4 regions of the Ruegeria sp. HKCCD7559 genome follow, and region 4 is predicted to be linked to each of the others. Evidence: riboswitches for the same ligand, from Rfam matches in the RefSeq annotation. Region 4 holds a riboswitch; each other region holds the start of a gene.

Evidence for each region. Region 4 has a riboswitch for cobalamin ahead of GS605_RS09260 (DUF1636 domain-containing protein). Riboswitches for the same ligand answer to the same signal wherever they lie in the genome.
Region 1: another riboswitch for cobalamin. It lies ahead of GS605_RS17030 (aromatic ring-hydroxylating dioxygenase subunit alpha); the one in region 4 lies ahead of GS605_RS09260 (DUF1636 domain-containing protein).
Region 2: another riboswitch for cobalamin. It lies ahead of GS605_RS20495 (DUF4198 domain-containing protein); the one in region 4 lies ahead of GS605_RS09260 (DUF1636 domain-containing protein).
Region 3: another riboswitch for cobalamin. It lies ahead of GS605_RS07935 (DUF1636 domain-containing protein); the one in region 4 lies ahead of GS605_RS09260 (DUF1636 domain-containing protein).

The regions. Positions count from the first base shown of each region.
Region 1 covers NZ_WVQU01000007.1:151,544-158,709, forward strand. The annotation lists gene GS605_RS16995 (NAD(P)/FAD-dependent oxidoreductase) at 1-820, shown strand, start outside; gene GS605_RS17000 (hypothetical protein) at 774-1,319, shown strand; gene GS605_RS17005 (MFS transporter) at 1,319-2,542, shown strand; gene GS605_RS17010 (DUF3833 domain-containing protein) at 2,539-3,156, shown strand; gene GS605_RS17015 (DUF3833 family protein) at 3,153-3,695, shown strand; gene GS605_RS17020 (hypothetical protein) at 3,725-3,949, opposite strand; partial or broken gene GS605_RS17025 (IS5/IS1182 family transposase) at 4,251-4,403, opposite strand; cobalamin riboswitch at 4,477-4,681, shown strand; gene GS605_RS17030 (aromatic ring-hydroxylating dioxygenase subunit alpha) at 4,763-6,016, shown strand; gene GS605_RS17035 (hybrid-cluster NAD(P)-dependent oxidoreductase) at 6,022-7,104, shown strand.
Region 2 covers NZ_WVQU01000015.1:12,780-19,945, forward strand. The annotation lists gene cbiQ (cobalt ECF transporter T component CbiQ) at 1-109, opposite strand, end outside; gene GS605_RS20485 (cobalt ABC transporter permease) at 109-684, opposite strand; gene cbiM (cobalt transporter CbiM) at 681-1,292, opposite strand; gene GS605_RS20495 (DUF4198 domain-containing protein) at 1,299-2,084, opposite strand; cobalamin riboswitch at 2,216-2,416, opposite strand; gene GS605_RS20500 (ROK family transcriptional regulator) at 2,538-3,662, opposite strand; gene GS605_RS20505 (sugar ABC transporter substrate-binding protein) at 3,915-4,934, shown strand; gene GS605_RS20510 (ABC transporter permease) at 5,043-6,116, shown strand; gene GS605_RS20515 (ATP-binding cassette domain-containing protein) at 6,116-6,892, shown strand; gene GS605_RS20520 (hypothetical protein) at 6,889-7,166, shown strand, end outside.
Region 3 covers NZ_WVQU01000001.1:1,589,355-1,596,520, reverse strand. The annotation lists gene cobN (cobaltochelatase subunit CobN) at 1-2,843, opposite strand, end outside; gene cobW (cobalamin biosynthesis protein CobW) at 2,847-3,902, opposite strand; gene GS605_RS07935 (DUF1636 domain-containing protein) at 3,904-4,275, opposite strand; cobalamin riboswitch at 4,367-4,574, opposite strand; gene GS605_RS07930 (SLC13 family permease) at 4,802-6,658, opposite strand; gene GS605_RS07925 (hypothetical protein) at 6,848-7,166, shown strand, end outside.
Region 4 covers NZ_WVQU01000002.1:231,081-238,246, forward strand. The annotation lists gene GS605_RS09235 (ABC transporter substrate-binding protein) at 1-373, opposite strand, end outside; gene GS605_RS09240 (LacI family DNA-binding transcriptional regulator) at 594-1,631, shown strand; partial or broken gene GS605_RS21035 (GH1 family beta-glucosidase) at 1,628-2,929, shown strand; gene GS605_RS21040 (ROK family protein) at 2,906-3,964, shown strand; gene GS605_RS09250 (carbohydrate kinase) at 3,996-4,922, shown strand; gene GS605_RS09255 (D-lyxose/D-mannose family sugar isomerase) at 4,939-5,604, shown strand; cobalamin riboswitch at 5,704-5,901, shown strand; gene GS605_RS09260 (DUF1636 domain-containing protein) at 5,999-6,355, shown strand; gene GS605_RS09265 (ABC transporter ATP-binding protein) at 6,352-7,125, shown strand; gene GS605_RS09270 (ABC transporter substrate-binding protein) at 7,142-7,166, shown strand, end outside.

The DNA of each region.
Region 1 (7,166 bases), on a different contig from region 4:
CGGTGCCATCTGGTCCACGCCGGTCGAGTTCGTGGATCAGTTCCCCGCACGCTCTTTGGTACAGTTTTTCCGCAATCACGCTTTGCTGGCAAGTGGTCGCGCAAACCAGCATCAATGGTACACGGTCAAAGGCGGCAGCATCGAGTATGTCCGCCGGATCGACGCGGCCCTTCGTGCGCGGGGGGCGGAAATACGTCTGGCTAGCCCTGTTCAGAATGTATCCCGTGACGAGATGGGCGTCACCATCCACAGCCAGGGCGCCGTGGATCAGTTCGATGAAATCATCCTGGCCACCCATTCGGACCAGTCGCTTGCCATTTTAGGTAATGGCGCGACCCCCGCGGAAGCCGCTGCATTGGGCGCAATCCGCTACCAGCCCAATATGGCCATATTGCATTGTGACCCAGGTCAGATGCCAAAGCGGCGCGCCTGTTGGTCAAGCTGGACCTATCGATCGCAAGCCGGAGACGTGGGGGTAACCTACTGGATGAACCGGCTTCAGAACATTCCGGACAGTGACCCGCTGTTTGTAACGCTGAACGCTTCATCAGAAATTCCCGCGGAAAAGATCTATGACCAAGTCGAATTTGCCCATCCGGTCTTCGACAAGGCCGCGCTGAAGGCGCAAGGGCAAATCCGCGAGATGCAGGGACAGAACCGAACCTGGTTTGCCGGTGCTTACAACCGGCACGGATTTCACGAAGACGGGATAGCCAGCGCGATGCATGTCGTTGCTCGAATAAATGGTGCCCCGCAAACCATCGGAGCTGATAATGGCATTCTTGGGAAAGACCCGGCCCTATCTGTTGCCGCAGAATAAGGCGATATGGCGCACAGCGTTTCTTGCACTTTCCTTGCTGATCCCCAATGGGCTGATCGCATCGCCGGTCACGGAAGAACTGAACGGTGCCCAACTGCGCGGAACCGCGACGTTTCGGTATCTGGGTTTGCCGATCTATGACGCCAAACTCTATACGCCCAAAGGTGCGCCGTTCAGTTGGAGCGAAGATATCGCCCTGCAACTGACTTATCGCAAGAACATCAAGAAGAAAGCGTTGGTCAATTCGACGCTTGACGAGATGGACCGCATCGGCCGTTCAGCACCGGTTCGCGACCAACTGAACCGGTGTTTCAAAGCCGTGGCAAAAGGGGACAGCTATCTGGCGGTTTCTGATGGTCCCGACAAGGTCAGTTTCTGGTTGAACGGGCAAAAGACGTGCACCATGGCGCATCCGGGCATCAAGCGCAGTTTCATGTCTGTATTCCTGGGAGACAACACGCGGTCCGCGTCCTTCACGCGCAGGCTACAGGGGCGGTGATGCTCTATCCCCGGGTCAGTCTCTATGCGCTGATGCTCGCTGCGGCGGGTATCCCGCTTTATATCCACTTGCCGCGCTTTGCAGCCGTGAACCTGGGTATTGGCCTTGGGGTCATTGGTACGGTGCTGCTGGTGATCCGTTTGGTGGATCTGGTGCAGGATCCGCTGATCGGTTGGGCAATCGACCGATGGCCCGGCGGCCAGCTTGCATTTGCCGCGATGGCGGCTTTGGGGCTGGCGATCGGGTTTCCCCTGCTTTTCAATCTGCCGCAGGGTGCCAGGGTGCCGGAACTGGTCGCGATCCTGATCTTGCTGTTCTCGGCATACAGCCTGGGAACCATCCTTCTGTATGGTCGCAGCGCAACTCTGGCGAAGCGAACCGATCCGAAAGAGCTGATGACACTGGCCGCCTATCGTGAAGGCGGGCAGTTGACCGGAGTGGTCATCGCAGCCAGCGCTCCGGCCCTGTTGGTTGCTTTCGGGGCACACTCCCAAGGCTACCCCGCATTCGGCGCGTTCCTGGGGCTGCTGTCCGTTCTGACCTTGATACTGACGATCCCGATCTGGCGACGCAAGCCGATCACCGGATCAGGCCTGTCCTTTGCAGGTCTGGGTCAGGCCGGTGGCTTGCGCCTACTTGCGCTGGCTTTGGTCAACAGCCTCCCGGTTGCCATAACCTCCACCCTGTTTCTATTTTTTGTGGAAGACCGGCTGCAACTGCCGGGCAAGGCGGGTCCTTTGTTGATCCTGTTCTTCCTGAGCGCAGGCGCGAGCGTCCCGCTCTGGGCAAAGCTCAGCAACAGAATTGGCCCGAAACAGACTCTGATCATCGCCATGCCGCTCTCGATTGCCGGCTTTATCGGCGCTGCCACACTGAGTGCAGGAAATCTTGCGGGTTTTGCAATGATCTGTCTCGCCTCGGGCGCGGCGCTGGGCGCGGATATGGTCGTATTGCCGGCCATGTTCTCGATCGTCCTTACCCGAGCCGGGCTGAACGCATCAGCCGCGTTTGGCATCTGGTCCTTCGCTGGCAAACTGGGCCTCGCCCTGGCTGCCTTTTTCACTCTGCCGCTGCTGGAACGCAGCGGTTTCACCCCCGGTCAAACCAATTCAGCACAGGCTCTGGATACACTCAATCTTGCATATGCGGTGCTGCCCTGCATCCTGAAAGTCGGAGCGTTCGGGATGGTGTTGACCCTGCCCACCGAGGTCACAAGCAAATGAACGCTTTCAGCATTATCCTTCTGGTCCTTCTGACCGCCGTCTTCATCCGTGCAAGGCTGCTGAGCTTTCGCGCGCAATCGCCGTCCGATTACAGTGGCACCGGGCCAAATTTTTCGCTGAAAAAACACCTGAACGGAGAGATCTTGTCCGAAGGCCTGATCTATGGCCCCAACGGCAAAATGTCGAACAGCTTTGTCGCGCGCATGTCCGGCGAATGGCAAGGCAACTCGGGCACGCTGACCGAGTACTTCACCTATTCCAACGGAAAACAGATGACCCGCAAATGGTACCTGACGCTGGGAACTGGCAACACATTCACGGCAATGGCGGATGACATCGTGGGCGAAGGTCGGGGCATCATCTCGGGGTCCACGGTAAAACTGACCTATCGTATCATTCTGCCAGATGACGCTGGTGGACACACACTGGATGTCACCGATTGGATGTACCTGACAGAAACCGGCGTCATCATGAATCGGTCCGAGATGCGCAAGTTTGGCGTCAAGGTCGCGGAACTGATCGCCACAATGCGTCCAAGCCCCAGATCGAAACCTATGCATCCAAGTGGGTCAAACGGGTATGACGCGACTTTGGAAGGGAAGCCGTTGCAATGATCACCTTTCGCTCTTTCATCGCCTGCATTGCCATCGCAAGCCTTGCACTTCTGGCGGCCTGCTCCAGCAAACCGAAGGTTCCAAAAACGTTTCTGTCGGACCGGCAGTTGAACCTGGAAGAGTTTTTTGAGGGTAAAACAGTGGCCTACGGTCAGTTTCAGGATGTTCTGGGAAATATCCCCCGCAGATTCACGGTTGATATCGACGGAACATGGGACGGCGAAACCCTGACCCTGGTCGAAGACTTCGTCTACGACGATGGCGCGACGGAACAACGCATCTGGACATTGACCAAAACCGGAGAGGATACGTGGACCGGTACGGCGCCTGGCGTGCTGGGCACCGCCAGCGGGATTGAACGCGGGGATACGTTCAACTGGAAATACAAGATCGACCTGCCGATCAAGGACGGGACCATGCGTGTCAAATTCGACGACTGGATGTGGCTGCTGGATGACGACCGCCTGCTGAACCGCGCGTATGTCTCACGCTATGGCGTCCGTCTGGGTGAAGTCATCCTGTTCTTCGAGAAGAAATAGGGCCGTCAGGCCCGGTTTCATCACAAAAGTCAGTAGAAAATAAACTCGTCCACCAATGCTGTCGTCGATCCCTTGACCTCACCGGCCGTGTTTGCCCTTGGCCCGTCCGAGGCTGCGCCCTCGGCGCGTTCGCCGCCCTCGACCTTCAAGCGCGCGCGTTCTATCTGCCCCCAGAGGAAAAACAGACCATCCCGTTTTCCCATGAGGCGCGAAGGAACTGTTGTCCGCAAAACACCTGTTTTCGGTTTTGGCATCTGCTCTCTTACTGCCTCCGGTGTTTTCCACCATTTTCGGAAAACGTAATGGTTTTTCCCGAAAAAGACAATTTTTTATGGACAAAATGAGGTTTTCTACCGTCCGTTGACAGGATGGACTGACAACTCTCGCATGACGGATATTCGCCTTCTTCACCTGCCTCATGGCAAGCCAGCACTATCCCAAACGGATCAACTTCACCCAAAAGGGTTTGCTGCAAACCTCCTTCACTTGGCCTGACTCTCTCTTTTCCAGCCATGCTCAGGCGACGTGCAGCGTTTCGTTTCTGAGCAGAGCAGCCGGGCCTTCGCTGTCACGGCTGGGGGACAATTTGACGGCGCGGATGTCAGACGTGGCCGCATCCATCGCAAAGCCCACTGGCCCCTGCAGAACGCCGTGCTGGCGGGCTTGCCATGCCCCTGTGCCAAGGACCGTGATCCCGGCGCCGTCCACTCAGCCGGAAAATTTCCATGTCTGTTTTGAAACCGGAAATGTCGCAAGCATTTCAGCGCCCAAGCAGGTAGAAAGTAGGCTGCCATCGTGAGGTGCCGCTGTTTGATTCTCAGACCGCGGAGAATTGGGAAGCCGGTGGAATTCCGGCGCTGCCCCCGCAACGGTAAGGAAGGTCAGGTTCGACAATCAACCACTGGGACGAGGATCCCGGGAAGGTGTCGCAACCGGGTGCAAGCCCCTTTCAAGTCCGGAAACCAGCCTTGCAGATATGTCAAACCGCGGGTGGCGGTGGGGGCACGGGTTTCGGACGTGGTCCTCGCGCGCCTCCGGACGGTTCCTCCCTGTCATCTGCCCAAGCAATGCCGCGGGGCGCGGCAGGAGAGCCAGAAGTGAACAATGTCCAAAACCTGTTGGCGCGTCGAATCCCGGGCTATGCTCTGGAACGGGCCTTTTACACCGACCCCGAGATCTTTCAGACCGACCTGGAAACCATCCACTATCGCGAATGGCTCTTTGCCATTCCGGCCTGTGAACTGGTGAAAGCCGGCGACTATGTAACGTACAACGTGGGTGCCTATCGCGTGATCATCGTGCGCGGCGCCGACAACCAGATCCGGGCGTTTCACAACACCTGCCGCCATCGCGGCTCGATCATATGCAAGGCAGCAAAAGGCAACGCGCCGAAGCTGGTTTGCCCGTATCACCAATGGACCTACGAGCTTGACGGCTCTTTGCTGTGGGCCCGCGACATGGGGCCGGAGTTTGATCCCAGACAGCATGGTTTGAAGACGGTTCATTGCCGCGAGCTTGCCGGGTTGGTCTATATCTGTCTGGCGGATGTCGCCCCGGATTTTGACACGTTTGCCAATATCGCGCGCCCGTATCTTGAGCCGCATGATCTTGCGAATGCCAAGGTCGCATTCGAAAGCTCGATCATCGAGAACGGCAACTGGAAACTGGTCTGGGAAAACAATCGCGAGTGCTATCACTGCGGCGGCAACCACCCTGCGCTGTGCCGGACCTTCCCTGATGATCCGGGCGTGACGGGGATCGAAGGCGGTGAAACCCCAGCCTATATGCAAGCCCATTTCGACAGGTGCCAGTCAGCGGGTATGCCATCGCAGTTCTATCTGCACGAGGACGGCCAATTCCGTCTGGCGCGGATGCCGCTGAAAGAAGGCGCCGAGAGCTATACGATGGACGGGAAATCCGCCGTGCGCCGCTGGTTGGGCCGGTCGCCCTTTGCGGATGCGGGATCGCTTTTGAAGTTCCACTATCCGACCACGTGGAACCACTTTCTTGCCGATCACTCGATTGTTTTCCGTGTTACGCCGATCAGCCCGACAGAGACCGAGGTCACGACCAAATGGCTGGTCAACAAGGATGCGGTTGAAGGCGTTGACTACGACGTGAAACGCCTGACCGAAGTCTGGGTCGCCACGAATGACGAAGACCGTCAGGTGGTCGAGGACAACCAGCAGGGCATCAACAGCCCGGCCTATGTGCCCGGCCCGTATTCAGCCATTCAGGAATCCGGCGTACTGCAATTCGTGGATTGGTATTGCAGCACAGTGTCGGCCCGCCTGACCCCTGACTACATGGCGGCGGAGTAAGTCTGATGAAAGATCTGAACACGCTTTCATCAGCCGTTTGGCAGGATGGAGAGATGCTGGAATGTGTCTCGGTCGTGCCCGAGATGCCGAACACCGCCAGCTTTTCGTTCCGGGCCCCCTCTGGGGCGCAGTTCGCCTATCACCCCGGTCAGTTCCTGACGCTCGAGATTCCGGCGCCCGGCCAGCCCGGGGGAGTCGTGTATCGCACCTACACGATCTCATCGTCGCCATCGCGGCCGCGGTCGATCACCATCACCGCCAAAGCGCAACCCGACAGTATCGGCACGCGCTGGATGCTGGACAATCTTCAACCCGGCATGCGGCTCAAGGCCATTGGGCCTGCGGGCCTGTTCACCAACGCACTGAGCGATGCGCGCAAGTTCCTGTTTATCTCGGCTGGCTCAGGCATCACACCGATGATGTCAATGACCACCTGCATGTGGGACGAAGGCCGCGATCTGGACGTTGTCTTCATCAACTGCGCCAAGCGGCCATCCGAGATCATCTTCCGCCAGCGCTTGGAACAGATGGCCAGCCGCACAGATGGTTTGGACCTGAAGTTCGTGGTGGAAGAGCCGGACCGCTACCGCCCATGGACGGGATATCAGGGGCAGTTCAACCAATTGATGCTGGGCCTGATGGCGCCGGATTACCTTGAGCGCGAAGTCTATTGCTGCGGTCCCGAGCCCTTCATGCAAGCGGTGCGCGACGCGCTGGCCGGTCTTGGTTTTGATATGGACAACTATTATCAGGAAAGCTTCGGCGCGCCGGTGGAAACCGAGGCGGATCAGCCCGAGTTGGATGACGTTGTTCTGGACGACGACAGCAGCGCCGAAATCCTGTTCGCGACCTCGGGCGTGACGGCCAAGGTTGCCGAGACCGACACGGTGCTTGCCGCCGCCCGCTCGGTTGGCCTGAACATTCCGTCAGGCTGTACCTTCGGCGTGTGCGGTACCTGCAAGGTCAAGAAAACCGCTGGCGAGGTCCACATGGTCCACAACGGAGGGATCTCGGAAGACGACATCGACGCGGGGTACATTCTGGCCTGCTGCTCGAACCCGATCGGCAAGGTCGAAGTCGAGGTTTAGGCGCTTCGCATCCCGATCAAAGCCGCAGCGTGGCTGACACCCGCTGCGGCTTTCGGCGCGTT
Region 2 (7,166 bases), on a different contig from region 4:
CAACTGCCATGACGATCCGCATCCGGGGATCCAGCAGGCTGATCAGACCTTCTGGCCCGTCACCGGCTTCGGACAGTGTTTTTTCCTTGTGCCCCAGAACGTGTGCCATCAGGACGCCAGCTTGCGGCGGGCCGCCATGTAAAAACCCAGACCAAACAGACCAACGATGTACCCGATCCCGCCAAGGATGGTTTGCAGGTCGTTCTGTTCGCGATAGGCCGCAATCTCGCGCCTGAGCGGGCGCAATTCGTCACGTATGGCCTTGGCGATAACCTGCTGTTCTTCGGCGCTGAGAGACGTCGCCGAACCGCTGGCCTGCGTCACAGCAGCCGAAGATGAGTCACCGTTTTCTGCCACAGCAACGCCCATGATCCGCGCGACATCTTCGGCAGGCATCGTGACTTCGGCCACATGCCCGGCGCCAAGGTCGGCAAAGAAGGTAAGCGCCACGGCCGAGGTCGGCGTGTAGACAAAGAAACCGTCTGCATCCGTGACCGATCGACCCAGCTCGGCCCCATCCGGGCCGGTGACAATGACCTCGGTGCCGCTTGCCATGTCGCCGTTGGAAAAGCCGATTTCGCCCTCGATGACGTCTTCCGACTCGAAAACGCCGGCTATGACCTTGTGCGCCAGGGCAGGCACAGGTGCGCAGCACACGGCCAATATGACAACCAGATGCTTCATGTGGCTGCTTCCCTTATAAACAGCTCGGGCTTGACCTTGCGTGCCAACAACACGGCGAACCCGGTCAAAATCGCCTCAATGGCCATGACAGGAATATGGGCGAGGAAAACAAGCCTGGCGGCAGGCAGAAATTCATCCCCCGACAGCGCCAGGGAAAACGCGACCATGCCGGTTGTCGCCGCAATGGCAAATGCGCCGCCGACGCCCCCCCAAATCGCACCTTGCAAAGGCGTTCCACGCGCGATCAGACGACCGAACAACATTCCGGCCACCACAGCTGGAAAGGCGATGTTGACGGTGTTGATCCCCAACACCGTCAACCCGCCAAAGCCGAAAAAGACCGCCTGTAGCAAAAGCCCGACGAACAAAGCCGGGAATGCGACCCAACCAAGCAGCAGCCCGGCCATGCCGTTGAGGATCAGATGGACCGACGACGGACCAATGGGTACGTGGATCAACGATGCCACGAAGAAACTGGCTGACAGCACGCCCGCAGTGGGGATGCGATCAAGATCCAGAGACCTGAGACCCATGGCGATCCCGCCCGCGGCGGCTATGGCGCCGCCAATTACAACCGGGTTGGAAAGGGCTCCGTCGACGATGTGCATCTTGGGTTACTCCAGATCCCAGGAGCGAATCCAGATGACCGCATCCTGGCTGAGTTCTTTGCCCTCATGTTCGGTTGCCGGACCGGAACCAAGTGCTGCGAAACCCCAGTAACCGGCATTTGGAACGCCGAACGAGAAATACCCGTTGTCGTCAGATATGGCGACCACCGCACCACCCGGCATCGGAGAGACTTTCGGTGTAGAAGCGGCCGAACTTTCCATGTCGGGCTCGGCGGCCATGTACTCGATCTCGATTTCGACCCCCGCAACCGGCTGACCATCAGCCAGCACACGGCCCGTGAAAGTCGAACCCGCGATGATGTTGGTCGGCTTGTTCAGCGGGATAATCTCGGTCGGCAAACCTACGGGATTCATCCAGTCGGTCGGCAATTCGTTGCGGTTCAGGAAGGCTTTGGTGAGCTGTTGGATATAGATGTCTTCGGATTCCTCGTAATAAGGCTGAGGAACCGTCACCAGCACATAGTCGCCCGACCGTTTGACCGGGACACTGCCTTTGAACGCCACGCCCTCGTTTTCCCCGCCGGTGAACCGGATAGGTTCCAACGTGTCCAGCAAATCGGTCTTTTCACCGTTGTGGATCACATAGAATTCCTGCGGCTTTTCAAGATCCATGACGTGGCCGTTCTCGAACGGATGCCAGAAAATCAGCTTGACCGGCACATCGCCCGGTTTCTGGATCATGGTATCGGTAGTGTATTCCAAAAGAAAATGCGCATCTGCGATGGCGGGAAGAGCCACCGCGGCAACGGCTGCGCTGAGCAGCGTTTTCATGAACAGTCGTCCTTGTCCCGTCGCGCCAATCCCGGCGCGAAATTCGTTTTGACTACGGGACATTCAACGCCAAATCACCCTTTCAGGCATCCTGGTACGACGCACATCCCGTCGCCGATTAGGAGTGCCCCTTATGAGGACACATGTCCGGCAGGTATCCTGACTTGCGGGTCAAAGCGTTGGACTGGCCTTCCCGGGGCAAACCCCAGTGGCGTTTCAGCCCTGCTCGCCGCTTACAGTTGCGGGTGCAGTTGCGGAATTGGGCCTGAGCCCGCACCGCATTCCCTATTGATTCCAGAGCAAGCCCCGGAACCGGACATGCCGAGCGGCTTGCCAGACAACTCAGCCTTCCGTCAACGAAAATGTGTTACGGCCATCGAAAATTATGAGCTCGGCAGTTTGCGAGAGTGAACCGGTTTGTGAAATATCCAAGGCAACAGGGTGATTTCACATCTAAGCTTCTGAAAGATACCTTTCCGACAATGGCAGGCTTGCCGCGCCCAGTGAGCGTGCATCCGGGCCCACGGTCCCTGCCAGCACCACGGGGTGCTCGAGACCGGTCAGGTTCAGCTCGGACAGTTTGTCTTCGACCATTTCAACCAAACGCGCCTTGATGTCCTGCGGCATCCAGCCGTCAATCTTCACGCATTCGAAATCTATCAGGCTACAGGATGAGACAATCGCATAAGCAATCCCGCTTGCCGTCCGTTTCAACCAGTTTTCCAGTTGAATTTTTGGCACATCCCAACGCTGGGTCGTTTCCCAAATGGAATGCGACGTTACCCCTGCTGTGGTGATTGCACGCTCGAGAACATACAGGCTGGCCACGTCGATAAGCGGTCTGACACCACCCGCACCATCCGGTACAGGCAGGGGGCCGATTGCGCCCGAGTTTCCACGCCCGGAAAAGATCGCACCATTGAGAACCACACCGCCGCCAATAAAAAACCCGATATAGAAGTACAGGAAATCCCTTGGTCCATCGGCCGGACCGAATACCAATTCCGCCCCACAAGCCGCAGTGGCGTCATTTTGCAGAAAAACCGGCATATCGAGGCGACGAGCCAGGTCAGCCTTCAGGTCTGATACGCGCCACGGGTCCATTTCTTCCTGAGGAACCTGAAGGGTCTGGGCCCAGTCCCACAGGTAGAACGGCATGGCAATTCCAAGACCCGCAATCCTGCCTTTGGCCTCGGGCGACATGGATGACATCATTTTCCCCAGACTCTGTATAGAAAACTCCAAAGTGGCTTTTGGCGTTGGATAGTCATAGGTTCGCCGCTCGCGTTGCCGCACATTTCCGACAAAGTCAGTCAATACCAGCTCGGTACTGCGGCGCCCGACCTTGAGCCCAAAGAAAAACGCACCATCCGGGTTGAGGCGCATGGGAACGGAAGGTTGCCCGACTTTCCCGCGGACCGGCTCACCGCGCAAAAGCAAACCGTCCTTCTCAAGCAGCCGCATGATGACGGAAACGGTTTGCGCCGACAGTCCGGTCATGCGCGCAATCTCGGACTTAGCAAGAGCCTGATGACGCCGGACAAGCGACAACACCAGCCGTTCGTTCCGGGCCCGCATCCCGCTTTGATTGGTTCCGCGCACCTCTGACCCGTGCAGGCCAATCGAATTTTTCCGAGATGAATTTTCCGGCACGTCCACCCCTTTCCTGCTGAAGAATGAGAAAGCCCGCCCGCCCTGTCAATAATAAATAAGAGTGATTTATTTATTGACTCAAATTTCGAATCTTGTGATTGTTTCTTATGAGATCAGGGTTTTTGCCTGATCGCCCTCGTGCCCTGTACGGCACAGGAAAAACTGGGAGGATAATCGATGAAACTTGCAAGACTTGCGGGTGCTGCTGCGCTCGGGGTTACTGCTATGGCTGGCAGTGCAATGGCGGAAGGCGAAACCGTTTGTCTGATCACCAAGACGGACACCAACCCGTTCTTTGTCAAAATGAAGGAAGGTGCGACAGCGAAGGCGGAAGAGCTGGGAATGACTCTCAAAGCCTTTGCGGGCAAAGTTGACGGTGACCATGAAACGCAGGTGCAAGCCATTGAGACCTGCATTCTGGACGGCGCCAAGGGCATTCTGCTGACGGCCTCGGACACTTCATCCATCGTTCCGGCCGTGAATCAGGCGCGGGATGCAGGTGTTCTGGTTATCGCTCTGGACACGCCGCTGGAACCCATTGACTCGGCTGACGCAACCTTTGCCACGGACAATTTCCTTGCTGGGCTGCTGATTGGACAATGGGCCAAAGCCACGCTGGGCGACGCGGCCAACGACGCCAAGATCGCGACACTGGATCTTGCCGTCAGTCAGCCGACAGTGGATGTGCTGCGCAATCAGGGTTTCCTGCAAGGCTTTGGTGTCGATCTGGCGGACCCGAACGTAATCGGTGATGAAGATGACCCACGACTGGTCGGAAGTGATGTCACTGCCGGCAACGAAGAAGGTGGTCGCCGCGCGATGGAAAACCTTCTGGCCAAAGATCCCACGATCAACGTTGTTCACACCATCAACGAACCTGCCGCGGCAGGTGCCTACGAGGCGCTGAAAGCCATCGGGCGCGAAAATGACGTGCTCATCGTTTCCGTGGACGGAGGCTGCCCGGGTGTCCAAAACGTTGCCGATGGTGTTATCGGCGCGACGTCGCAGCAATACCCGCTGTTGATGGCGTCGCTGGGTGTTGAGGCCGTCAAGAAATGGGCGGACGAAGGCGTGAAGCCTGAAAACACGCCTGGCAAGGATTTCTTTGACACCGGCGTAGCGCTTGTAACGGACAAGCCTGCCGAAGGCGTCGAGTCGATCTCGGTCAAAGAAGGCATGGACCTCTGCTGGGGTTAACCTGACCACCCGGAGGGCCGCAGAGGGCGGCCTTCCGCTTTTCAAACCACCCATTCGCCCGAAAACTTGCTAAAGTCGTCAGTAACCTGACGCTTTGGGGGAACCTTTATGTCCGATACTTCACGACGATCAGACGACTTCGAAGCCGCTGCAAAAGGCAGCCCGGAACAGATTGCTGAATTTGACGATCACCACCGCGGGTTTGTCGGAACGGTTCAACATTTTTTGCATGTGAACCCCTCTCTGGTGCCGCTGATCGTTCTAGTGGCTGCCATCGTCATTTTCGGGGCTTTGCTGGGCTCCAAGTTCTTCTCGCCATTCGCGCTGACCCTGATCCTGCAACAGGTTCAGATCGTCGGGATCGTGGCGGCGGCGCAAAGCCTCGTCATCCTGACCGCCGGTATCGATCTGAGCGTCGGAGCAATCATGGTGATGTCGTCGGTTGTCATGGGACAGTTCACCTTCCGATATGGGCTGCCACCAACGGTCGCAATCGTTTGCGGCCTTTTCGTTGGAACCGCAATCGGCGCGGTGAACGGATATCTGGTCAGCCGCATCAAACTGCCGCCGTTCATCGTGACGCTTGGCATGTGGCAAATCGTTCTTGCGGCGAACTTCCTCTATTCTCAGAACGAAACCATCCGGTCACAGGAGATCGAAGAAAACGCCGCGATTCTGCAACTTTTCGGGGCCAAGTTCAACGTGGGCGGGGCGGTATTCACCGTCGGCGTGATCTTCATGCTGGTGCTGATCCTCGGGCTTTCCTACGCCCTGCGCCATACCGCGTGGGGCAGGCATGTTTACGCGGTCGGAGATGACCCGGAAGCTGCCGAGTTGTCAGGTGTCAATGTGCACCGAACGCTTATGTCCGTTTACATGTTGTCCGGGCTGATCTGTGCCTTTGCGGGCTGGGCTTTGATCGGCCGGATCGGATCGGTGTCTCCGACATCAGGCCAGTTGGCCAATATAGAAAGCATAACGGCGGTTGTGATCGGGGGCATATCCCTTTTCGGTGGCCGCGGGTCTATTCTGGGGTCGCTGTTCGGTGCCCTGATCGTGGGCGTCTTTACGCTTGGGCTTCGGTTGCTGGGCGCTGACGCGCAATGGACGTTTCTGTTGATCGGCATCCTTATCATCGCGGCGGTCGCGGTCGACCAGTGGATCAGAAAGGTGGCAGCCTGATGGAACCTATTCTCAAAGGACGGAACCTTGTGAAGCGCTACGGCAAGGTGACGGCGCTGGATCAGTGCGATTTCGATTTGATGCCGGGCGAGATTCTGGCCGTGATCGGTGACAACGGGGCAGGCAAGTCTACACTGATCAAGGCGGTGTCCGGCGCGGTGATGCCGGATGAAGGCGAAGTCTGGCTGGAAGGTCGGAAAGTAAATTTTCATTCCCCGATCGACGCGCGCGAAGCTGGTATTGAAACCGTCTACCAAACGCTTGCCATGTCCCCTGCCCTGTCAATTACGGACAACATGTTCATGGGTCGCGAAATCCGCCGCAAGGGGCCGCTGGGCTCGTGGTTTCGAATGCTCGACCGCCCGGCGATGGAGAAATTCGCCCGCGACAAACTGAGCGAGTTGGGCCTGATGACGATCCAGAATATCAATCAAGCCGTTGAAACACTGTCCGGGGGTCAGCGTCAGGGTGTTGCGGTGGCTCGCGCTGCGGCATTCGGATCAAAAGTCATCATCCTTGACGAACCGACAGCTGCGCTGGGCGTGAAAGAAAGCCGTCGGGTCCTTGAACTGATCCTGGACGTGAAGTCTCGCGGCATTCCGATCATCCTGATCAGCCACAATATGCCACATGTTTTCGAGGTCGCCGATCGAATTCACGTACATCGGCTGGGCAAACGCCTCTGCGTCGTTGATCCCAAGGATTACACGATGTCCGACGCAGTGGCGTTCATGACCGGTGCCAAGGAACCACCCGCCGAGGACCAAGCCGCGTGACGGGTAAACTTGCCACCCCCGAGGCGCTTGCAACCAAAATCGCGGATGCCGTCCAGGCCTTGCCGCCGCTGCAAGACCGGCATCTTGTCGCGATTGCCGGGCCGCCGGGTTCGGGAAAAACGACTGCGGCGGGCCTTGCAACCAAAGAGCTCAATCTGCGCGGCGTCGCAACCGGACTGGTTTTCATGGACGGCTTCCACTATGACAACGTGATCTTGAAGGATCGCGGCCTGCTGAGCCGCAAAGGGTCTCCTGAAACCTTTGATCTTGCCGG
Region 3 (7,166 bases), on a different contig from region 4:
GCCAGAAGAAGATCGGTTTCGGTCAGGTCCTGCAAGTGGACAAAGCTGTCCGCATTTGCAACGCGTTGGGTGATGCCGTCCTTGTCCTGCGAGATGTGTTCGCCTTCCAATGCAAAAGAGCTGGCCTCTAGCCACGCTTCACCGGCCTGCGCACGGGCCTCGTCGGTATACACTTCGGAAAGTTCGGTCATATTGACGCCGTAACTTCCGGGCGCAGGTCCATAGACCCGCGCTGCCGGCGCCTGCCCGGCATAGGGGTTCCAATCCGTCGCTTCATCGCGCGCGGCCAATGCGCGAACCGCTTGGCCAAACAAAGCGGACAGCGTCGGGAAAACATCCCGGAACAGGCCCGAGACCCGCAGGGTCACGTCCAGGCGCGGGCGGCTCAGGTCGGTGATCGGCAGAACCTCGATGCCGGAAACCCTCTCGGACCCTTTGTCCCACACGGGTTTGACGCCCAGCAGGTGCAAGGCCATGGCGAATTCCTCGCCCGCCGTGCGCATGGTGGCTGACCCCCACAGATCGATGATCAGCCCCTTCGGGTAATCGCCTTCTTCCTGAAGATGGCGCCGCACCAGTTCCTCGGCCAGTTTCACACCCTGAGCATAGGCCGCACGGGTCGGAACCGACCGCGGATCGGTGGTGTAAAGGTTCCGCCCGGTGGGCAGAACATCTGACCGGCCACGATAGGGGGACCCCGAAGGCCCGGCATCAATCCGCTTGCCTTCGAGCGTTTTAATCAACGCGTCGCGTTCGGCGTGGGCCGAAGGGGCCGGATCGAAACTGCCCGTCACCTCGGGCACGCGCCCAAAGATGTGCAGCCCGTCGCCAAACTGGCTTTCCTTGATGTCACAGACAAAGCGGTCGATGCGGGTGATAGCCTCGGCGGTGCAGGTAGCCTGATCGAGGCCGAGATCGCTTTCCAGCCCTATCGCCTGCGCCTCATCACGGATATCTTCCTGCAAGCGGTCGCGGCGTTTGGGGTCAAGCCCGTCGGCGTTCGAAAACTCATCCAGCAGCGATTCAAGCCGCACCATCCGATCCGGCGTGCCACTTTCCTTCATCGGGGGCGGGATGTGGCCCAGCGTGACGGCTCCGATCCGGCGCTTGGCTTGCGCGGCCTCGCCCGGGTCGTTCACGATGAACGGGTAGATTACAGGCAGATCGCCGATCAGCGCCTCGGGCCAGCAATCAGCAGACAAGGCGACCGATTTTCCGGGCAACCATTCCAGCGTTCCATGCGCGCCGATATGGATCAGCGCATCGGCACCCAACCCTTTGCGCAGCCACAGATAGAAGGCGACATAACCGTGGCGTGGGGTGCGCAAGAGGTCATGATAGTCGTCATCCCGCAGCTCGGGCGTGCCGCGTTCGGGTTGCAGCGCGACCAGCGCCTTGCCGCGCCGAAGCGCGGTGAAATGGAAGGCCCCATCGGCACAGGCCGGATCATCTTCGGGCGCGCCCCAAACGGTGTGCAGATCAGCGCGCAGGGTCTCGGGCAATTCCGCAAGCGCATCCTGATAATCCCCAAGCGACCACGAAATCCGTGCGTCCAGAAGAGTGTCGGCAATCGGCTCGCCAGTCGCGATGTCATAGCCTTCTTCGTCAAGATCGGACAGCATCGCCTGGGCCGAGGCCAGCGCGTCGAGGCCAACCGCATGGGCCATCTGCCAGTCTTTGCCGGGATAGGTGGACAGGACCAACGCAGGAATCTGATCTGCCTTGGGTTTGTCGTTCAGTGCAAGCCAGCCCGATACACGGTCGATGATCGCTTCGATCCGGTCCGGTTCGGGACGGTGTGCAAAGCGCGCGTATTCCAGATGCGGATCGCGTTTTCCGGGTTCCTTGAAAGACGCAACTCCTGCTGAGATCCGTCCATCCACCTCGGGCAGTACCACATGCATGGCAAGATCGGCCGGGGACAAACCGCGTTCCGCCTCGGCCCAGGCTTTGCGGCGCGAGGTGGCGAGAGCGACCTGAAACACCGGCACGCCTGCAGCGTCCAGAGGCGACGTTCCCGACGCGCCTTTTCCCGAAAACGAAGTGGCGTTGATAATGGCAGATGGGTTCAGCGCAACAACCTGTTCCCGCAACCATTCGGCGGCTACAGGCGCCTTGAGAGACGGGGCAAACAGGCCCACCGCCGCGTATCCACGGGCGCGCAGGCTGCGGATCAGGGCTGCGATCGGGGCGGTGTCTGCCGAGGTCAGGTAAGCGCGGTAAAAGGTGACGAGGATTCGTTTGGTCTTGCCTTCGAATGCGGTTTCCACCGGGATTACGCCGCGATCCGGACACCACACGCCACATTCGGGCAAGGTCTTGGCGCCCATCACCGGACCGGCATAAAGCCCCGCCGCCAAAGCCATCTGCGCCAGCGCGGCCTGTGCCGCGACCTCGCCGCCGGTATCGCACAGATGCGCCAGACGCCGCAGGGTCGAGACCGGCAGGGTGGAATAGTCATCCAGCCGCGTGTCCGCGCGCCCGTCGGCGGGCAGCACCGCCAGTGCGATGCCCTTGGCCTGCGCCAGCGCCAGAACCTGCTGCAACCCATAAGCCCAGTAGGGCACCCCGCCGATCAGACGGATCAGAATGCCCTTGGCGCCTTGAAGCGTCTGTTCGACATAGGTATCGACCGACAGCGGGTGTTTCAGAGCCGTCAAATTCGCCAGCCGCAGGGTCGGCATTCGCCCTTCCGGTCCGCCACCACGATGCCAGCCCGCCGCGAAAGCGCCTAGGTCGCTGTCCGAAAAGGACAGCACCACCAGGTCCGCTGGGCTCTGGCCCAGATCGGTTGGGGTCTCGGTTTCCTCGAGCCCGTGGCTTTCGCGAAAGACGACGTGCATGGCTTACTCGGCGGCCTCACGCACACCCACGAGGATTTCGCGGATTTCCGCCTCTTTGATATCGTCATGCTCGGCGATGACGACCAGACGCGAACGGCGTTCTTCACCGGGTTCCCACGGGCGGTCATACTGGTGACGCACGCGGGCACCCACTGCCTGGACCAGCAGGCGCATGGGTTTGCCCTGAACGGCGGCATACCCTTTGACGCGCAGGATGTTCAGTTCATTGGCCAGGCGTTCGATATTGGCGACCAGTTGGGCCGGATCGGTCTGCTCGGGCAGCTCGACGATGATGCTTTCGAAATCGTCATGCTCGTGATCGTGATGGCCGTCGTGATGCGAGGGTCGGGCGTCCATGTCATCTTCGGCGGCGGCTTCCAGACCCAGCACAACGCGCACGTCCACGGCACCTTCGGCCACTTCGACGACGGGTAGGGGGCGCGGCGCCTCGGCGGCGATGATCTCGCGCGCTTTGGCCACGCCTTCGGGGCCGGCGAGGTCGGGCTTGGTCAGCAGGATGATGTCAGCGCACGAGATCTGATCCTCGAACACCTCGGACAGGGGCGTTTCGTGGTCGATCGAGTCATCGGCCATGCGCTGCGCATCCACTGCTTCGACATTGGGCGCGAAGCGGCCTGCGGCCACGGCCTCGGCATCGGCCAGGGCGATCACGCCGTCGACGGTGATCTTCGAGCGGATGTCAGGCCAGTCGAATGCCTTGAGCAGCGGTTTCGGCAGGGCCAGACCGCTGGTTTCGATCAGGATGTGATCCGGGCGTGGCTCCAACGCCATCAGGGCCTCGATGGTGGGAATGAAATCATCTGCCACGGTGCAGCAGATGCAGCCATTGGCCAGTTCCATGATGTTTTCCGCCGGGCAATCAGGAATGGCGCAGGATTTCAGGATGTCCCCATCGACGCCTACATCGCCGAACTCGTTGACCACGACAGCAAGGCGCTTGCCCTGTGGGTTCTGCATCAGGTGACGCACCAAAGTGGTCTTGCCCGAGCCCAGAAAGCCGGTGATTACTGTGACGGGGAGTTTTTCGAGGTTCGACATGTCAGGCTCCAATGGGGGGAATGCGCGAGGCACAGTTCTTGCGAAAATGTTCGGGGCGTTCGCGCCATTTCACCAAACCATCTTCGGTGGCCAGATACTTGGTCGCGCCGTCGACGATGACGTCGACATGATCTGTTTCGTTCAGGTTTTCATACACGAAGGTCCAGCGGCCCGGCCCGCGCAACACGATCGAACAGCCTTGATCACAGTTTGACAGGCATTCAACGGCTTTCAGGGTGACACCGTCGGGCAGGTCCGCCTGTTCCAGAGCCTTGTGTAACAAAGCGCCCGGGCGTTGCGTGTCATCTTCCACAGGCAGGCCGCGACGGCAGGTGGTACAGACCAGCAACTCGACTGGTGCGGTATCGGTCATGTCTCTCATCCCCCCAAATCCTCTTCGCGGGGGACGGGGTTTCATGCGGGCCACGAATGGTCATGGACCCGACACCGGAACACCCCGCCCGGTTTCAACTTCGGTTGTTGGCAGGTCTCCCGGCTTGCGGATGCCAGAGGCGGGCCTCTGTCGGATGTCCCGCCTTCCCGGCTTTCGGGCCAGTGGCATTGGGCATCCTCTCCGTTCACGGTCGCGGGGGCGGCTGCGTTTGGCGGCAAGACCGTTGACGCATTCCCTTTTCATCGGCTGTCACCGACACCAACGAAAGGGACATGCGGCACCGCTGGCCTGCTTGTCAAGCGAGTCGCGCGCAACAATGATGCAGAGGCATGGAAAGCGACCTGTGGGCGTCGATGGGCGGCATGGCGTGCCGGGACCCAGCCTGAGATGGGCCGGGCGACGAACAGTATGTTAGCAAGGGGCGTAGACTATGGTGAACGGGTGCCTTGACTGAACCTGTCCCGATGATGGGAAAAGACCACCGAACACCGCGGATCCTCTTGCGCTAATAGATGACGTTTATCATGAGCAGCGAGACGACTAGAAACAGCGCTGTCATTATTCCGCCGGAGCGGACGAAATCCATCACCTTGTATCCGGCCGGACCCATGATCAACGCGTTTACCTGATGGGTTGGGATGATGAAGCTGTTCGAGGTCGATATGGCGACCGTCAGGGCAAAGACGGCCGGGTTTCCACCCGCCGCCACCGCAATCGATACCGCCAGAGGCACCAGCAGAACTGTGGCCCCCACATTGGACATGACCAAGGAAAAGGCCGTCGCCAGAATGGCGATGCCGGTTTGCAGCGACCAGAGCGGCCAGCCGTCCAGAATTATCATGATCTGCTGGGCGATCCACGCGGCCGTGCCTGTGTTCTGCACGGCTTGTCCCAAAGGTATGAGGCAGGCGAGCAGGAATACGGTGTTCCATCCGACCGCGCGGTACGCCTCGTCCACGCTGAGCACACGGGACAGCATCATGCCCACCGCGCCGGTAAGAAGACAGAGTGAAAGCCGGACGTCCGTGAACAGGATCAACGACAGCGAAATGGCGAAGAATGCCAGGGCCCAGCCGACTTTCTGCGGCCTCAGCTCGTCCTGAGGAAAGTCTGTCGTCACAACGACGAAATCCGGATCTCGTTTGATCCGCATCAGGTTGTCCCATCTGGTATGGGCCACAAGCATGTCGCCCGCCTGAAACTTTTCGAGCCCGATCTGAGTGGATTCGTGATCCTCGGTCTCGACATGGCTCAGCGTCTCTTCGCCGCGGTGAATGGCCAGCAGCGACATCCCGTAGGTCTTGCGAAACAAAAGCTCGCGGGGGCATTTGCCGATCAGCTTGCTGTCAGGCGTGATGACCACCTCGGCCACGCCTGCATTGGTTGGGGCGAACTCTTCGACGAAAATGTCCAAGTCCGGAAGAACGTTCAGCCCGTATTTCTCGGCGAACTTCTCGACCTCCCAACGGCGGCCGACGATGGCCAGCCGACACGGCGCTGCAATTTCCGCTGTCAAAACCTGAACCATCGAGGTTTTGCCGCGATAGAAGGTTGAAATGATGTACAGGTGGTTTTCGTGGTTGATGTCGGCCAGAATCTCGCCGACCAGGGGGCTGTCCTCGGGCACCACGACTTCGAACACATCAGCTTTGAGGCCATAGACCCTTTGCAGGTATTCCTGTGTCCCTTGTCCGGTACCCGTATTGTCAGGTCCTTCAGCCTCGGGCAAAACCCAGCGTCCCAACAGCAGAAAGTAACCAATTCCCGTCAGGATCAGAACCGCACCGATCGGCGTGACCGAGAACAGGCCGAAGGGCTCCATTTTTTGAGAGGCCGGCAGACTGTCATTTGCCGTCAGGATCAGATCGTTCAGCAGGATAAGAGGAGACGACCCGACCATCGTCATTGTGCCGCCCAAAATGGCGCAGAATCCCATTGGCATGAGCAGGCGCGACAGCGGTATGCCTGACCGTGTGGAAATTCGGCTGACAACCGGCAGAAACAGAGCAGCGGCGCCGACATTCTGCATGAACGAGGATATGACGCCAACGGTGCCGGAAATGATTGGTACAACCCTGCCTTCGGATTTGCCGCCGTATTTGAGTATGACGGCAGCCACCTTGTTCATGATCCCCGTCTTGTCCAGACCGGCCCCGACGATCATGACCGCAATGATCGAGATGACGGCATTGGATGCGAAGCCGTCGAACAGAAGGGTGACATCCGCCAGATTTTCCAGCCCGGGCGCGTAGCTGAGCAAGCCTATGAGAACCAGAACCAATATTGCGGAAAGGTCGATCCTTATGATCTCGGAAACGAACAGAAAAACGGTGAAAGCCAGAAGGGTGCAAACGACCCCCATCTCGAAGGTAAAGGCAATATGTTCCACAATACGTCCAGAACTTTTTCTTTGTTAGATTCCTAGTTCATCCTTCCCGACTTGTCATGAAGTTTCGTTTTTCGGCGATGTTGAGACATAATGTTGCTCAATGGTTGCTGTGGGAGCAATGCTTTCGGGAACCCCGTTTGACGAACACGTCAGAAAGAAGGATTGACCAAATTGCATGAAGAAACCAGCACGTTTCGTACCGGCGCGATGCCGTTCCAACAAGGTCGAAGCAGCACAGGTAATGGCAAGTCAATTCCAGCCACGAACAACAGACAATCCGACAGCTTTGTTTGCAGTACCATTCTGCCGCCGCCTGAACCGGGCAAAGGGCCGGCTTGGCCGTCCCTGATCGCAAACTGCCCACAAGAATGGTTTACACCTAAACGGGCCGGACAAATAATTCAGGTCACCAATTCTGATCATTTCGAGGTGAAGATGCCAAGGAAGTACGGCGGGGTGTTGCCTAAACGCAAGCTGGCGG
Region 4 (7,166 bases):
TCAGATAGCCCTGTTTTGCGAGGTTTGCCGCCAAACCAGGCTGCGGGAAAACAGTCAGATTCGGCGCCGAGCCTGCGGCCGCATCAATCAGGATCTGCTGTTCCAGAGAATCCGAACCCACATAGCTGGAATTCGCGCCTGTTGCCTCATCGAAATAGGCCACGAGGTTTTCGAAGGACTTGCCCTCGCCAGCCAGCCAGGGGCCGAAAATGGTCAGGCTTTCGCCGGAAAGATCATTCGCTTCGGCAAAGGCCTGAAACCCATCCCAGTCAAAACTGCCCTCGCCGACGGCGTGGATCATCTCACCCTCTGCCTGAACTGATCCGGCCATCAGGGCGAGTGCCGCCGCACCTGCGTAAAGCCCGTGTTTCATCAAATCCTCCTCCCAAGCTTTCATGTACTCAAAGACTCGCTTTCAAAGCGCTTTGGTTGACGTGTGTTATCCGCTAACATCGGCACCCTGTCAATATTTTGCTTCCCAGCGCCAAAATAAATTATATTTTTTGCTTTTAACGCAAAACAAGTTGACGGATGCCGTATTTGCTCACAAAACAAAAAAGAGCCACTCAATTTAAGGCGCTTTGAATCGTAAAATGAACCTGAAGCAGCTCTCGGAAGTTCTGGGCCTTTCGCAAACTACGGTCAGCCGGGCGCTGAACGGGTACCCCGAAGTGAGCGAGGACACACGTGCGCGCGTTCAAGCCGCGGCACGCAAACACGGGTACCGGCCGAACAGTCGCGCCAAAGGGCTTGCGACCGGACGATCGATGGTGATCGGCCACGTCATTCCCAGCTCGTCCCGGCATGAAATGGTCAACCCGATCTTCGGAGATTTCGTCGCCGGTGCCGCAAAGAAATACGCTGAACATGGCTATGACATGATGTTCACCAATGCCGACGACACTTCGATTGAAGAAGCGTATCGGAGTCTTTTTAAGCGCGGCGCGGTGGACGGAGTCGTGCTGCAAGGCCCCAAAGTAAACGAACCACGGATCGAAGTCCTGACCCGCATGGGCGTCCCATTCATCGTGCACGGACGCTCGACCGGCGTCGACGCTCAGTATGACTGGATCGACGTGAACAACAAAAGTTCGTTCATGCGCGCCACGCGCTTTCTGATTGACCTTGGCCATCGCCGTATCGCTCTGATCAACGGTCTGGAAGATATGGATTTTGCCCAACGCCGCCGCGACGGATATCTTGAGGCGCTTGGTCAGGCCGGGCTTGCGCCCGATGCAAATCTGATGCGCAGCGCTGAAATGACAGAGGTTTACGGCCATCACGAAACGCAGAACATGTTGCGCCTCGATTCCCCTCCGACCGCTATTTTGTGTTCATCGATGATCTCTGCCATCGGCGTACGGCGTGCGCTGTCCGAAAACGGGCTTGAGATGGGTACGGATGTGTCAGTGATCGCCCATGACGACGACCTGTCCTATTTGAAGAACGGGCAGGATGTTCCGATTTTCACGGCAACACGCTCATCCGTCCGTCAGGCGGGTGAAATGGCGGCTGACATGTTGATCCAGCGCATCAAATCCCCGAATGATCCCGTCAAAACCAGGCTGCTGGAGGCCGAGCTGGTCGTTGGTAGGTCAACCGGCCCTGCACCCAACAGGGTGCAACCATGAAATACGCACGCGCTGACTTTCCCAAAGATTTTCTCTTTGGTGTTGCCACTTCTGCGTACCAGATTGAAGGCCACGCACAGGGCGGGGCGGGGCGAACTCATTGGGATACCTTTGCGGCGTCGCCAGGCAACGTGGTGCGCGGGGAAAACGGAGACGTCGCATGCGATCACCTGAACCGGTTCGAGCAGGATTTCGATCTGGTGCGCGAGGCCGGGTTTGACTGTTATCGTTTTTCAACCAGCTGGGCACGCGTACTGCCCGACGGGCGTGGTCAGGTCAATCAGGCAGGGTTGGATTATTATGACCGATTGGCGGACGCCCTGCTGGAGCGCGGTATCCGCCCCTGTGTGACGCTTTATCATTGGGAATTGCCGTCAGCGCTTGCGGATCAGGGGGGATGGTGCAATCGCGACGTCGCGGATTGGTTCGCGGATTATACACAGGTCATCATGGGTCGGATCGGAGACCGGATGTTCAGTGCCGCGCCGATCAACGAACCCTGGTGCGTCAGTTGGCTGAGCCATTTTGAAGGCCACCATGCGCCCGGTCTGCGCGATATCCGCGCCGCGGCCCGGGCGATGCATCACGTTTTGTTGGCCCACGGGCGGGCCATTCAGACCATGCGCAGTCTTGGGATGAGCAATCTGGGTGCCGTGTTCAACCTCGAATGGTCCGAGCCCGCGGATGACAGCGCAGATGCGCGGCTTGCGGCAGATCGCTACGATGCGATCTACAACCGGTTCTTCCTTGGCGGTGTTTTCAACAAGGAATATCCCCAAATAGCCCTGGAGGGGTTGGAGCCGCACTTGCCCAAGGGCTGGCAGAACGACTTTGAAACCATCGGCACACAAGTCGATTGGTGCGGGTTGAACTACTATACCCGAAAGTTGATAGCCCCGGCGGACACCGCTTGGCCCAGCCTGCAAGAGGTTCCCGGACCGTTACCCAAAACGCAGATGGGATGGGAAATCGATCCCTCTGCCCTAACCCGCTTTCTTGTCAGAGCAAGGAAAGACTATACGGGCGCCCTGCCAATCTATATCACCGAAAACGGTATGGCGAGTGAGGAGCGCGTGCAGGACGATGATCGTATCGATTATCTCGACAAGCACCTTGCGGCCGTACTGGACGCTTTGGCACAAGGTGTTCCGGTGAATGGCTATTTTGTCTGGTCGCTGCTGGACAATTATGAATGGGCCTTCGGGTACGAGAAGAGGTTTGGACTGGTGGACGTGGATTTCGAAACACTTGCGAGAACGCCCAAAGCGTCTTTCATGGCGCTGAAATCCGCCCTGTCCGGGGGTCAGAGTGTCTCTCGGCCGTTAGCGCAACCATTCGGTGCCGTGCATGAGCATTGGAACCTGGTTGCGGATATCGGCGGTACGAACACACGTCTGGGCGTTGTTACGAACGGAGAATTGGCAGATCTTCGGAAACACCCGACGGGGACATTGGAAGATCTGCTCGAGGCGTTCCATGACCTCAGGGACGAGATCGGAACCAACCCACAGGCCGTCGTAGCAGCCGGAGCCGGGCCGGTCAGGGACGGAACGATTCAGTTGACCAACGCGAACCTGGATCTTTCGGAAACCGAGCTGACGAAAGCAACAGGAGCAGAGCGCACTTTTGTCATAAATGATTTCACCGCTGCGGCGTGGTCAGTGGCCGAGGTGACTCGGTCGGATGTTGCGGTCTTGCAGGGTCAGGAGGCGCCGCCCGCAGGCACACGGCTGGTTGTAGGGCCCGGAACCGGGCTTGGCGTTGGTGCTTTGCTTTTTTCCGAAGGCAGGTATCACACGGTCTCCGGCGAAGGCGGGCACGTGGGCCTGTACCCGCGCCATCGCGACGAAGTTGATATCTTTGAGGCGGCACGTCGCATCGCACCGGGCTGTTTCTTTGGCGACAGCCTGGCGCTGGAAGCAGAAATGTTCCTGAGCGGAACCGGCCTGCCGATCCTGTATCAGGCGGTTGAATTGGCAGCCGGTCAGGCGCGGTCTCAGGCGCGCTCTGCAAAGGAAATTCTGAACGATGCCCGCAACGGTACCGATCTGGTCGCCGAAAAAGCCGCGCAGATTTTTACCACCCATCTGGGTGCTTTGATGGGTGATCTGGCGGTCACCTTGATGCCAGAGGGAGGCGTTTTCCTCGTCGGCGGCGTTGCCGAGAAAAACCGCTGGCTATTCAGCGACAACTTCAAGGATGCGTTCAACGGCGGCGGCCGCTTCAGCGACTTGCGCCGCTCCCTGAACCTTTACGTGTCTGAACAGGCAGAGTTCGGGATCATCGGCGCAAACAACTTCTGCAAGAACGCGCTGAGACAGCAACCAGACTGACCGAATTCTCTGTACCAAGAAGGACCAAGACATGATCCTGTGCTGTGGTGAAGCGCTGATAGATATGATTTCAGAACCGACCGCGTCGGGCGCAATTGGTTTTGTGCCACATACTGGTGGTGCAGTTCTGAACACAGCCGTCGCGATGGGACGTCTGGGTGTTCCGGTTGGGATGCTGACAGGTTTGTCATCGGACATGTTCGGCCAGCAACTGATCGATGCGCTGAAAGCGAGCCATGTGGACACGACACATGTCATCATCTCGGACCGCCCTACCACGCTTGCCTTTGTGCAGCTCTCGGATGGACACGCGTCTTACAGCTTTGTTGATGAAAACACCGCAGGCCGGATGTTGCTGCCCGAGGACATGCCCGATCAGCTTCCCGCTGTCTCTGCCCTGTATCTCGGCGGAATCAGCCTTGCGTGTGAACCTTGCGCAGATGCATATGCCGCCCTTCTGGACCGCCACGGTTCCGACCGTGCGGTGATGCTGGACCCGAATATTCGCCCGGATTTCATCAAGGATCAAACCCGGTTTCGGACGCGTTTGAACCGCATGATCTCGCGTGCGGATATCGTCAAGGTTTCAGACGAGGACCTGGACTGGATCATTCCGGGCGCTGAATCCGAAGCCGCAAAGGCGTCTGTGCTGTTGCAGGCGGGTCCTTCCGTTGTCATCGTCACGCGCGGCAGTGACGGGGCGCACGGTTACTTGGCGGATGGTTCCGAAGTTTCGGTTCCTGTGAAGCCCGTTGAAGTGGTCGATACGATCGGCGCAGGTGACACGTTCAACGCCGGCGTTCTGACCGAGCTCAGCCGCGCAGGGCATCTGACCAAGTCAGGTCTGCGCGGATTGACGGTTGAAAGCCTGCAAGCAGCCATGGAACTGGGCGCTGACGTGGCGGCCGTGACCGTTTCCCGAGCCGGGGCAGAACCCCCCTGGGCGCACGAACTTTGATCTGTGGGACGGCATGATGAAACGATCCGAAATCAACCGTATCAAGACCCGGGCACAGGCGTTCATTCAGTCCTTCGGTGCCGTGTTGCCACCCTTTGCGGATTGGTCGCCCGAGAAAATGCGCAGCCCTCTGGCCGAAACGATCCGCAGCCGCGGGCTGGGATGGGACATTACCGATTACGCCCAGGGCCGTTTTGATGAACTTGGACTGTTTCTATTCACTTTGCGCAATGGTGAGGCGAAGGATCTGAAATCCGGGCGCGGGATGCTCTATGCGGAAAAACTGTTGATCTCGAAAGAAAATCAGCTTTCTCCGATGCACCGGCATATCATCAAGGCAGAAGACATCATCAACCGGGGCGGCGGCGATCTCGTTCTGGAAATCCATGCGTCGGATCCAAACGGTGGCGTCGACCGCGACAACCCGGTGACGGTCCCAAGCGATGCCTGCCCTGTAACCTTGCAACCCGAAGAGCACTTGCGGCTGAAGCCGGGGCAAAGCGTAACTCTGATGCCCGGCATCTGGCACGCTTTCTGGGCTGAGCGCGGCGATTGCCTTATTGGCGAGGTATCGACCGTGAATGACGACCGAACGGACAATGTGTTTGAAAAGCCAATCCCACGGTTTTCAAAGGTCGAGGAAGATACCGAACCGGATTTTCTTCTTGTATCAGACTATTGACACCGTTCGGTCCGGGCTGGCGCAGCAGGATCGCTGGCTCAACCGTTGCAATTCCGTCCACCACCCTTTCGCCTGCCGCTTGACAAGTCAGGCGTAGCCGGACTAGCTGAGCGGGATGGTTCCGTTAGGGATGAAAATGGGAACACGGTGCGGCGCTGGAATGTGCCAAGTCCGTGACTGCCCCCGCAACTGTAAGCGGTGAGCGACGCCACTTCACCACTGACCCAAAAGGGTTGGGAAGGTCGGCCGAGCAACGACCCGCAAGTCAGGAGACCTGCCATCACACTATGAACCAACCCGAGGCGGGGCGTCTCGGAAGGAGGCTTGATGGCGCGTTTGCGTAATATCCGGGTATGTGCCCTCTGTCTGCATCTGGCAAACGACGGAGAAGGCAATGACCTGCTATTCTGATCACTACGTTCTGATCTGTTCAACATGTCAGGGGACGATGTCTGCCGAAGCCGCACAAGACGCGCTGGATGCCCGGTTGCCTGACGGTTTTGAAACCCGAATGGTGGCCTGCATGGCAGGTTGTGAACGGGCCATGACCGTCGGATTTCAGGCCCCGGGCAAAGCGCAGTACCTGTTTGGCGATATCACGACATCCCGCGATCTGTCTGCCTTGGTCGAATTTGCGATCCAGTTCGGCGACAGCGACGACGGCTGGACCAGTGCCTCGGACCGCCCCCCTGCCCTTTTCGCAAAGACCTTATCGCGAATTCCCGCGTTGCCTTTCGGGGGGTCATCATGAGTTTTCTGATTGCAGAGAATTTGGAATACTACGCGCTCAATGGCGACATCCTGTTGCAGGATGTGTCCTTTCGTCTGGAAGAAGGATCAATTCTGGCAATCGCCGGGCCGAACGGCGCCGGCAAAACCACTCTGCTGAAACTGCTGTGCGGGATTGAACGGATTGCGTTGGGCGATGTTTGGATAGAAGGACAAAGCCTTCGGACCCTGTCCGCCCGCCAACGTGCCCGCTCCATTGCTGTGGTCGGGCAGCAGGAAATGCCCGACGGGCGGATGCGCCTGCAAGACTACGTTGCGCTGGGGCAAATCCCGATTCAGGGCGAACGTTCGGTGGCTCAGCACAGGGCTGATCTTGAACGGGTGCTGACGACGACCGAGCTGTTGCATTTTGCCAACAAAACTATGGGTCAACTGTCCGGCGGAGAACGTCAGCGCGCACATATCGCGCGCGCGCTGGCACAGAACCCGTCCTTGCTGTTTCTGGACGAGCCAACCAACCATCTGGACCCCGATGCCAAGGGGCACATGCTGTCTCTGGTCGCTGATCTGGGGGTAACGGTCGTCATGATCGTCCATGATCTGGTCATGATCCCGGAATTCGCCACCCATGTGGCGTTGATGAAAGCCACGCGCCTGACGGGGTTCGGGCCTGTTGGCGAAGTTCTGACCCCAGACCGGGTAAGTGAGACATTCGGCGTGGATTATCTGTGCTTTCAGCACGAAGGCCGCATGATCCCCGCACTGGACATCCGAAAACGGAAATTGTCATAATAACAGGAGCTTACATATGATGCAGAAACTCTGGCCGGTGG